Candidatus Puniceispirillum marinum IMCC1322: one gene and its partner. The protein of the gene in region 2 binds, or shares a complex with, the protein of the main gene of each other region. Links are inferred from orthologs where the notes say so. Each region holds a gene or a part of one and is shown on either strand. Other genes may lie near its edges. The genes, in order: SAR116_RS05610 and SAR116_RS02160.

Region 1 (4,319 bases), 730 kb from region 2 along the record:
AGGCGCTTATCACCGCCTTCATTATCATCAACGCTCATTCAGCAGTTCCAGATCCCCGACTCATCACTATTACAGAGGCGGGTTTGTACCGTTATCCAACTTGGATAAGGAAGGTTTCCTGTCGTTTGTCTAATGCACCTTTTCGCTTGGGAGTAGCCAAATTCATGCAATTACGCACATGGTTCAGCCACGCTTAAAACGCGCTCAAAATAGGGGACTGCATCGGCTTTTGTCAAGCATTCAATAGAGCCAAAATTGACGCAGCTTCTGGGGGTGTTGTGGGGGGTGCAAAAGTTGCTAACTTAACCAGTCTTTCAGACACCAAAATCAGGCTAAGCTACCGCCGTATCACGCATTCTTTCGGCAGCTTGAAGATCGACAGATACCAGTTTTGACAGCCCACGCTGTTCCATCGTAATTCCGAATAGACGATCCATACGGGCCATGGTCATACGGTGATGAGTGATTACAAGGAATCGGGTCTCGGTTTTGCCGACAATATCACGAAGCAAGTCGCAGAAACGCGCTACATTCGAATCGTCAAGCGGGGCATCAACCTCATCAAGCACACAAATTGGCGCTGGATTGGTCAAAAATACAGCAAAAATGATGGCTAATGCTGTCAAAGCCTGTTCGCCGCCAGATAGTAACGACAGTGATTGCAGGCGTTTGCCTGGCGGGCTAGCCATAATTTCCAGCCCAGCTTCAAGGGGGTCGTCGGCTTCGGTAAGCTGTAATTCGGCAGTGCCACCGCCAAATAGCTTTTTGAATAATTCTTTGAAATGGCCATTCACTTCGGCAAAACTGGCCAGTAATCGTTCACGGCCTTCACGGTTCAACTGGCTGATCGCGGCGCGTAATTTTGCTATGGCGGCTAGCAAATCTTCACTTTCCGCTTCCATGTTGGCGATGCGACTGGCGACTTCTTCCATTTCGACTTCGGCGCGCAAATTAACGGGGCCAATATTGTCACGCTCGCGCAAAAGCCGCTGCACCTTATCATCCAATGTGGCCACTGGTGGCAAGGCATCAGCTGATTCTACATTGGCAATCTCGGCAATCTGATCGGGTGTGCAGTCTAGTTTTTCATGAATACGGTCTTTAATATCATGCAACAGCGCTTTGCCACGCTCTTGCGCGCCCTCGGCACGAATTTGGCTTTCCCGGGCTTCGCCAAGTGCCCCTTCGGCGATCCGCTGGGCGGTTTCGACCTCGCCAAGTTGGGTTTCGGCTTTGATCAGCAGGTCGCTGGCTTCCTGACGGGCGGTATTGGCAGCTTCCAGCCGATCCCCCATTTCCAGACGGCGCTTTTCAATATCGGCGGGCATCTGCTCAAGGCGTTGCTGTTCCTGCTTGCCATTTTCAAACCGTGTTTCTAATTCGGCGACACGGCTTGCGGCGCCATCAAGTCGGCGTTGCCATGCGGTCTGCTCGGTGCTGGATGATGTCAATCGTTCGTCAGCAGTGCGCAGAATTTCTTCAAGTCGTGTATCTGCCTGCATCGCTTGGTTTAGCGTCTGTCGGGCCTGTTCGGCCATATTGCGGCATGATGTCTCTTGATCGGCAAGCATGGTTTCGTCACCAAGTTCGGCCAGTTGTGTTTCGCAGACCTTTATATCGGCAATAAGCGTATCAAGATTTGCGGCCAGTTCGGTTGCGCGTTCCTTACCAGCAGATAGTTTGAGGGCATCTGATTCGGCACGACGGCGTGCTTCACCAAAAGACTGTTCACTGGCAATAGATGCCTGACGGGCATGTTGAACAGCCGCGCGGTTTGTATCGAGAGCCTGCTGTGCAGATGCGGTTTTTTCGGCCATCGCTTCGGCATCTTTACCCAGTTTTATGGCATCTGTCTGCAACGTTTCAAGACGACGGCGCTGGCGGATTCGTTCGGCACTTCGGTCATTCTGGTTGGCATGCCGGACAAATCCGTCCCATCGCCATAGATGTCCGCTTTTGGTGGTAACCGCCTGTCCTGGGCGAAGCGATGACTGTATGGATTCGGCTGTGGCTTCATCCTCGACAACGCCAACACCGGCAAGGGCACTGTTCAGTGCATTTGACCCGCTGACAAAATCAGCTAGCGGCAAAGTACCTTCAGGCGGTGTTAGATCGCTATGTGCCATGCCATCACGCCAATAGCTATGCGTGCCTGTATCGGCTGGGGCGGTCAATTCATCAGCCAGATAGGCGGCCAAGGCTGTTTCCATATCATCTTTAACCGAAAGTTGATCAACAATTGGCGTATCTTGATTTTCGCCATTATCGGCAAGCAGATATTCAAGCGCGTCGATTTCAGCCTGAATGCGGGTGATTTGCGCTTCGGTTTCACGTTCATCAGCTTTGGTCGTATCAGCAAGCGTCTGTGCATCTCCAAGAGTGGCTTCGACTTTTTCCAACGCTTTTTGTGCGTTGGCAAAATTGGCCTCGGCCTCAACAAGTCCGGCACTTGATACTTTGGTTTGAGCCCCAAGCGCGTCCAGTGACAGATCGGCAAGACTTTGTGTCGCTTTTTGCCGTCTGGCAAGTAGATCATTTAGCCGTGTTGTCAGGCCATTGCGTGATGTTGCCGCTGATCTCAATAAAGCGCTAGCATCGGCAAGCGCTACTTCGGCAGTGTTTGCATGGGCGCGGGCGGCTTCCAGTCCGGTGCGCGCGGCTTCACGGCGCGGCGCGGCGTCATCAATCTGTTGCTGAAGCGTTTCGGTTTCGCTGGTGAGGGCTTCAATGGCAATCTTGGCGTCTTCGCGTAAACCATTTTCACGATTGATGTCGGCGTTAATCTGTGCCTGCTGGGCGTCTAGCTGATGCAGCGCCTCTTTCAGGCGGGCTTCTTCGCGGTCAAGTTCGTCATGGCCGATGGCGAGGCGTTGATATTCAGCAGCACGCGCGGCTTCGGCATTCCGAAGTGGGGGCAATTGCGCCGCAAGCTCACTGCGTGTTGTGGCAATAGTGGCTGCCTCTGAGGTTCTGCTTGCGACTAACAATTTTGCCTGATTTAGATCGGCTTCGGCGCCGGCCAGATCATTCTGGGCGCTTGTCCAACGGGCAAAAAGCAATTGTGCTTCGGCTTGTCGGATGCGATCGGCAACCGAACGGTAACGCGCCGCCTGACGCGCCTGTTTCTTTAATGAATCGCGTTGTTCGATAAGGCCGGCAATAACGTCATCGAGCCGCTCAAGATTGGTTTCGGCAGCCCGCAGACGTAATTCGGCTTCATGACGGCGGGCATGCAAGCCGCGGATATTGGCCGCTTCTTCCAGCAAGGCACGTCGATCCACCGGTTTCGCCCCCACAATCGCCCCAATACGTCCCTGACTGACAATGCCAGATGAACGTGCGCCTGTCGCGGTATCGGCAAATAGCAGTTGCACATCACGAGCGCGGGCTGGTTTGGCGTTGACATAATAGCTACTGCCTTTGCCACGCTCGATTTTACGGGTGATTTCCAATTCATCGTCATTGTTGAATTCGGCGGGCGCGCGACGCTTGCTGTTATCCAGCTTCAAGGTGATTTCAGCAAGGTTACGGGCTGGCCGCTGGTCGGTGCCGGCAAAAATCACATCATCCATTTCGCCGCCACGCATCTGCCGTGCCGAACTTTCACCCATTACCCAGCGCAAACCCTCGACGACATTGGATTTGCCACAGCCATTCGGCCCGACAATGCCAGTCAACCCGGATTCGATTTCAACTTCGGCCACTTCGGCAAAAGATTTGAAACCTGCCATTTTCAGGGTGCGGAAAATCACGTGTTTGCGCTCATCAAATGTCTATAGGAACTTAAGCGCCATAAGCGTTTATTTCTTCGGCAAATGTTTCATAATTCATATTGCCTGATAACAGCTTGTCATCATTGATAACAAAACTTGGCGTTGAACTGACATTCCAGTCATCCAGCGCTGCTTGACGCATTTCGACAAGCTTTTCCAGCAAAGCCCGATTACTCATAATTTTGTTGAATTCGGCGCCGCTGATACCAGCAAGGCGGGCAATTTTCATAAGTGCAGCCAATGGATCTTCGGCGCGCACCCATTGTTTATGTTGTGACATCAACGCCTTAACCATCGGAAAATATCTGGTTGCTGGCAATGATCGTGCTAGCGCATGTCCGCGCAAAGCAAGCCCGTCAAGCGGGAAAGGGCGCATTTCAAACTGAATAAGCCCACGTTCGATCATATCGCTTTTGACCTTTGGAAAGGTGACATTGTGAAAATTGGCACAATGCCCACAAGTCATCGAGAAATATTCGACAACTTTGATCGGTGCCTTGGCATTGCCCATAATACGTGGGGCACTGATATGGGCAATAATATCAT
Region 2 (3,315 bases):
GCCTGTTCACCTCACCAAAGAACTCTGCCACAAAGGCACTTTTGGGTTGGCAATATAGATTAACGGGACGACCAGCTTGTTCAATCTCGCCTTCCCGAAGCACAACGATACGGTCAGACATAAACATGGCTTCTTCGGCGTCATGCGTAACCATGAGCGCGGCTGTCCCGGCTGCTTTCAACACATGCAGCATCTGATCACGAATACGCTCTCGCAAGCGGCTATCAAGACCTGCATAGGGTTCATCAAGCAATATGACTTTTGGATTGGGTGCCAATGCCCGCGCTAATGCAACGCGCTGTTGCTGTCCCCCTGATAATTCATGCGGGTAAACGTCAGCCAGGTCTTCGATGCCTGTTTGTGCCAACGTATCCATGGCACGGGCGATCGCCGCACTACCTCGGGTTTTCAACCCAAACAGAACATTCTGAATGACTGATAAATGCGGAAATAATGCGTAATCCTGAAACATGAAGCCAATACCACGTTTTTCGGGGGGAAGGCTGTGGTCTGGCGATGAGACGATCTGATTTTGTAATAGGATTTGGCCTTTACTGGGGGTTTCCAGTCCGGCTGCTAGACGCAATAAAGTGGTCTTGCCACACCCAGATGGGCCTAACAGGGACACCACCTCCCCCTCGTCAACTGTAAAGCTTACATCGCTAACTGATGGGGTGCCATTATAGGCATGACCGACATTTCGGAAATCAAGCATCTTGCTCTCCAGCATCGCTTATCTTGTCTTCGACTGCATCTTCATTTTCAGCAAAATCATTATCTAGCCATGCTTCGGCAAGCAGATCATCATTGTCAATATCATCATCTTCGGCATCGTCATCACCATTGTCCATAAGATGACCTAGAACTTGTCCCTTACGCAATAATCCGGCCGCTTTAAGATCCGCCATTCCGGGCAAATCAGACGTATCACCAAGGCCAAAATGATCGAGAAATCCGGGACTGGTGCCCCAGGTTAATGGACGACCAGGCGTGCGCCGCCGCCCTCTTGGCTTAATCCAGCTCAATTCAAGCAGAATATCCATCGTGCCTTTGGATAGTGAAATGCCCCTGATTTCCTCGATTTCAGCACGGGTAATCGGCTGATGATAGGCAATAATAGCCAGCACTTCTAGGGCGGCGCGTGACAAGGGGCGCTCAACAGCTTTATGCTGACTTAAGCGTTCGGCAATTTCCGGTCTTGTGCGAAATGCCCACGCGTCACCAACTTTGCATAACTCGATACCACTTGTTGCATCATAGCGTTTGGCAACAACCGCCATAACATCGGCAATTTCAACGCCCTCAGGTATATGCGCGGCCAGATCGCGCACACGCACAGGCTTATCAGACGCAAAAACAAGTGCTTCCAGCGTTGCCGCCCAAGTTTTGGGATCATTATCAGTTAATGTGGTTGCGTCGGTCACGATACATCCTTTGATTTAAGATAAAGTGGCGCATAGTTTGAGTCTTGGCGGAGTCTTATCAGCCCGTCACGTGCCAGCTCAAGCGACGCAACAAAATGGGAAGCGGTTGCAGACCGTCTATCCATAGGCTTTTCAAGGCCGGGTGGCAAAAATTGCTGTAATACTGTCCATTCTGGGCTACGACCAATCAGATTGCGCAACCGCTTGGCAGCTTCCTGAACTGAATAAAGATAGGTGGCAGCGATCGTCAGGGTTTCACTCTCACCTTGTGAACGAATATCACCGTAACAAGCCAGCAGATCGTATAGGCTGGCAGTCCAGATAGCCTCTGTGGTCGTGCTAAAGCTTTCAGACTGGCCACGAACAAACCTTTGGTGCCCTAGTCGGGGTAAAGAGATAAGACGCTTGGATGCTTGTTGCATCGATTCAAGCCGCATCAGCTGATATTTTAGGGCATCAGCCATATCAACAATTTCTTCATGTTGTTCCGGCTCGGGTTCGGGCAGTAAAAGCCGCGATTTTAGATATGCCAGCCACGCCGCCATAACCAGATAGTCAGCAGCAATTTCAAGATCTAGCGTGCGGGCGTTATTGATGAATTCAAGATATTGTTCGGCAAGTGGCAAAATCGATATACGCGTTAGATCAACCTTTTGTTCACGCGATAATGACAGCAACAGGTCGATTGGGCCTTCAAAACCGTCAAGATTGACAAACAGTGATAATTGATCTGCCCCGGCACTGTTTTCCTCTAACGGTTCTGCATTTGCATTTTTATCTTCAAAGGTTGTTTCCGACATCTACTGACCTGCCGTTTTAACTTTGCGTAAAATACAATCTTGTCCGGCACGCTTTAATAACGTGCATAGATTATCAGCTTCAACGCGAACCAATGCTTCCGTTACAATGCGCCAGAAAACCCCATTATCCTTGGTTTCGATTTTTGTTGTTTCCAGAATAACATCATTTAATCTTGTTCTGTGCTTTTGTGTCAAAAGACTGGCAACTTCTGCCGCTTTATCGTCATTGCGAAAGGCCGCAAGCTGAACGCGATAAAGTGGTTCATCGGTCTTGGGGGTTTTCGTCTGTCTAGTTATGGCAGGTTTTTGCGGTTTTCCTGCGGGCTTGGCTTTTGGTATCAGTGATTTTGGTGCCTTTTCGGCCTCTGGGCTTTCATTTGATACTGTTTCATTATCTGATGTTAAGGGGGGGCTTGTTTCCTCTGTATCAGATGGTTTTACATTCGCCGCCGCAACTTCCATTGTTGTTTCATTGTCGGTTTCGATTTGCGTATCTGGCTCTGCTTCGGCTTCTTTTGTTTCTTCTGTCAATGTCACGGGGGGTAGTTCGGGATCACTGGACAAAGGACGCAGATTTTCCACATCGACATCAGATTTACTGTTATTGGCAATCATGCTCATAACCGCCGAATCCTGATTTTTAATGGCTTTTCCACCAACATCATCAGGCTTGACCTTTATGGGGCCATCTGGGGCAGAGATGATCTGGACGTCATTCTGATCGGCTGGCAGAAAAATAGGCATCAAAAAATAGGTAACAACGCCGGCCGCTAGAGTGATGAACACCAGCACCAAAAGACTGCGCCATTTTTTCTCGCTATTTGTGTCACCTTTTACTGCCATTACGACTCCATTACATTTCGTCTAAAGCTTTAATGGATAACACATTTAGGCCTGTTGCAATAACTAAACTTGTGGCTTTGACAAGCTGCAAACGCGCGGCTGTGATAGTCTGGTTATCATCAAGAATAAAGCGTAATTCTGGGTTTTCACGGCCAGCATTCCATAATGAATGAAATGAGCTTGCCAGATCGACAAGGAAGAAAGCGATTCGATGTGCTTCATGCGCACGGGCGGCTGACTCGACAAGT

What was found.
Region 1: the proteins of SAR116_RS02160 (region 2) and SAR116_RS05610 are in contact, whole or in part, in a crystal structure (PDB 3ZGX), measured with the Bacillus subtilis proteins. The link is inferred for Candidatus Puniceispirillum marinum IMCC1322 from one-to-one orthologs.

The regions. Positions count from the first base shown.
Region 1 is NC_014010.1:1,174,585-1,178,903, reverse strand. Bases 133-4,129 are described here. They hold SAR116_RS05610 (AAA family ATPase), read right to left. Parts: upstream 3,732-4,129; coding sequence 333-3,731; downstream 133-332. Other genes in these bases: SAR116_RS05605 (DsbA family protein), read right to left, coding at 3,784-4,129. In the rest of the region: SAR116_RS05615 (AtpZ/AtpI family protein), read right to left, coding at 1-38; more of SAR116_RS05605, read right to left, coding at 4,130-4,319. UniProt on the Bacillus subtilis protein: Required for chromosome condensation and partitioning.
Region 2 is NC_014010.1:444,315-447,629, forward strand. What follows is about bases 323-3,315. They hold SAR116_RS02160 (segregation and condensation protein A), read right to left. Parts: upstream 2,225-3,315; coding sequence 1,421-2,224; downstream 323-1,420. Other genes in these bases: SAR116_RS02150 (ABC transporter ATP-binding protein), read right to left, coding at 323-715; scpB (SMC-Scp complex subunit ScpB), read right to left, coding at 708-1,424; SAR116_RS02165 (SPOR domain-containing protein), read right to left, coding at 2,225-3,067; argS (arginine--tRNA ligase), read right to left, coding at 3,078-3,315. In the rest of the region: more of SAR116_RS02150, read right to left, coding at 1-322. UniProt on the Bacillus subtilis protein: Participates in chromosomal partition during cell division. May act via the formation of a condensin-like complex containing Smc and ScpB that pull DNA away from mid-cell into both cell halves.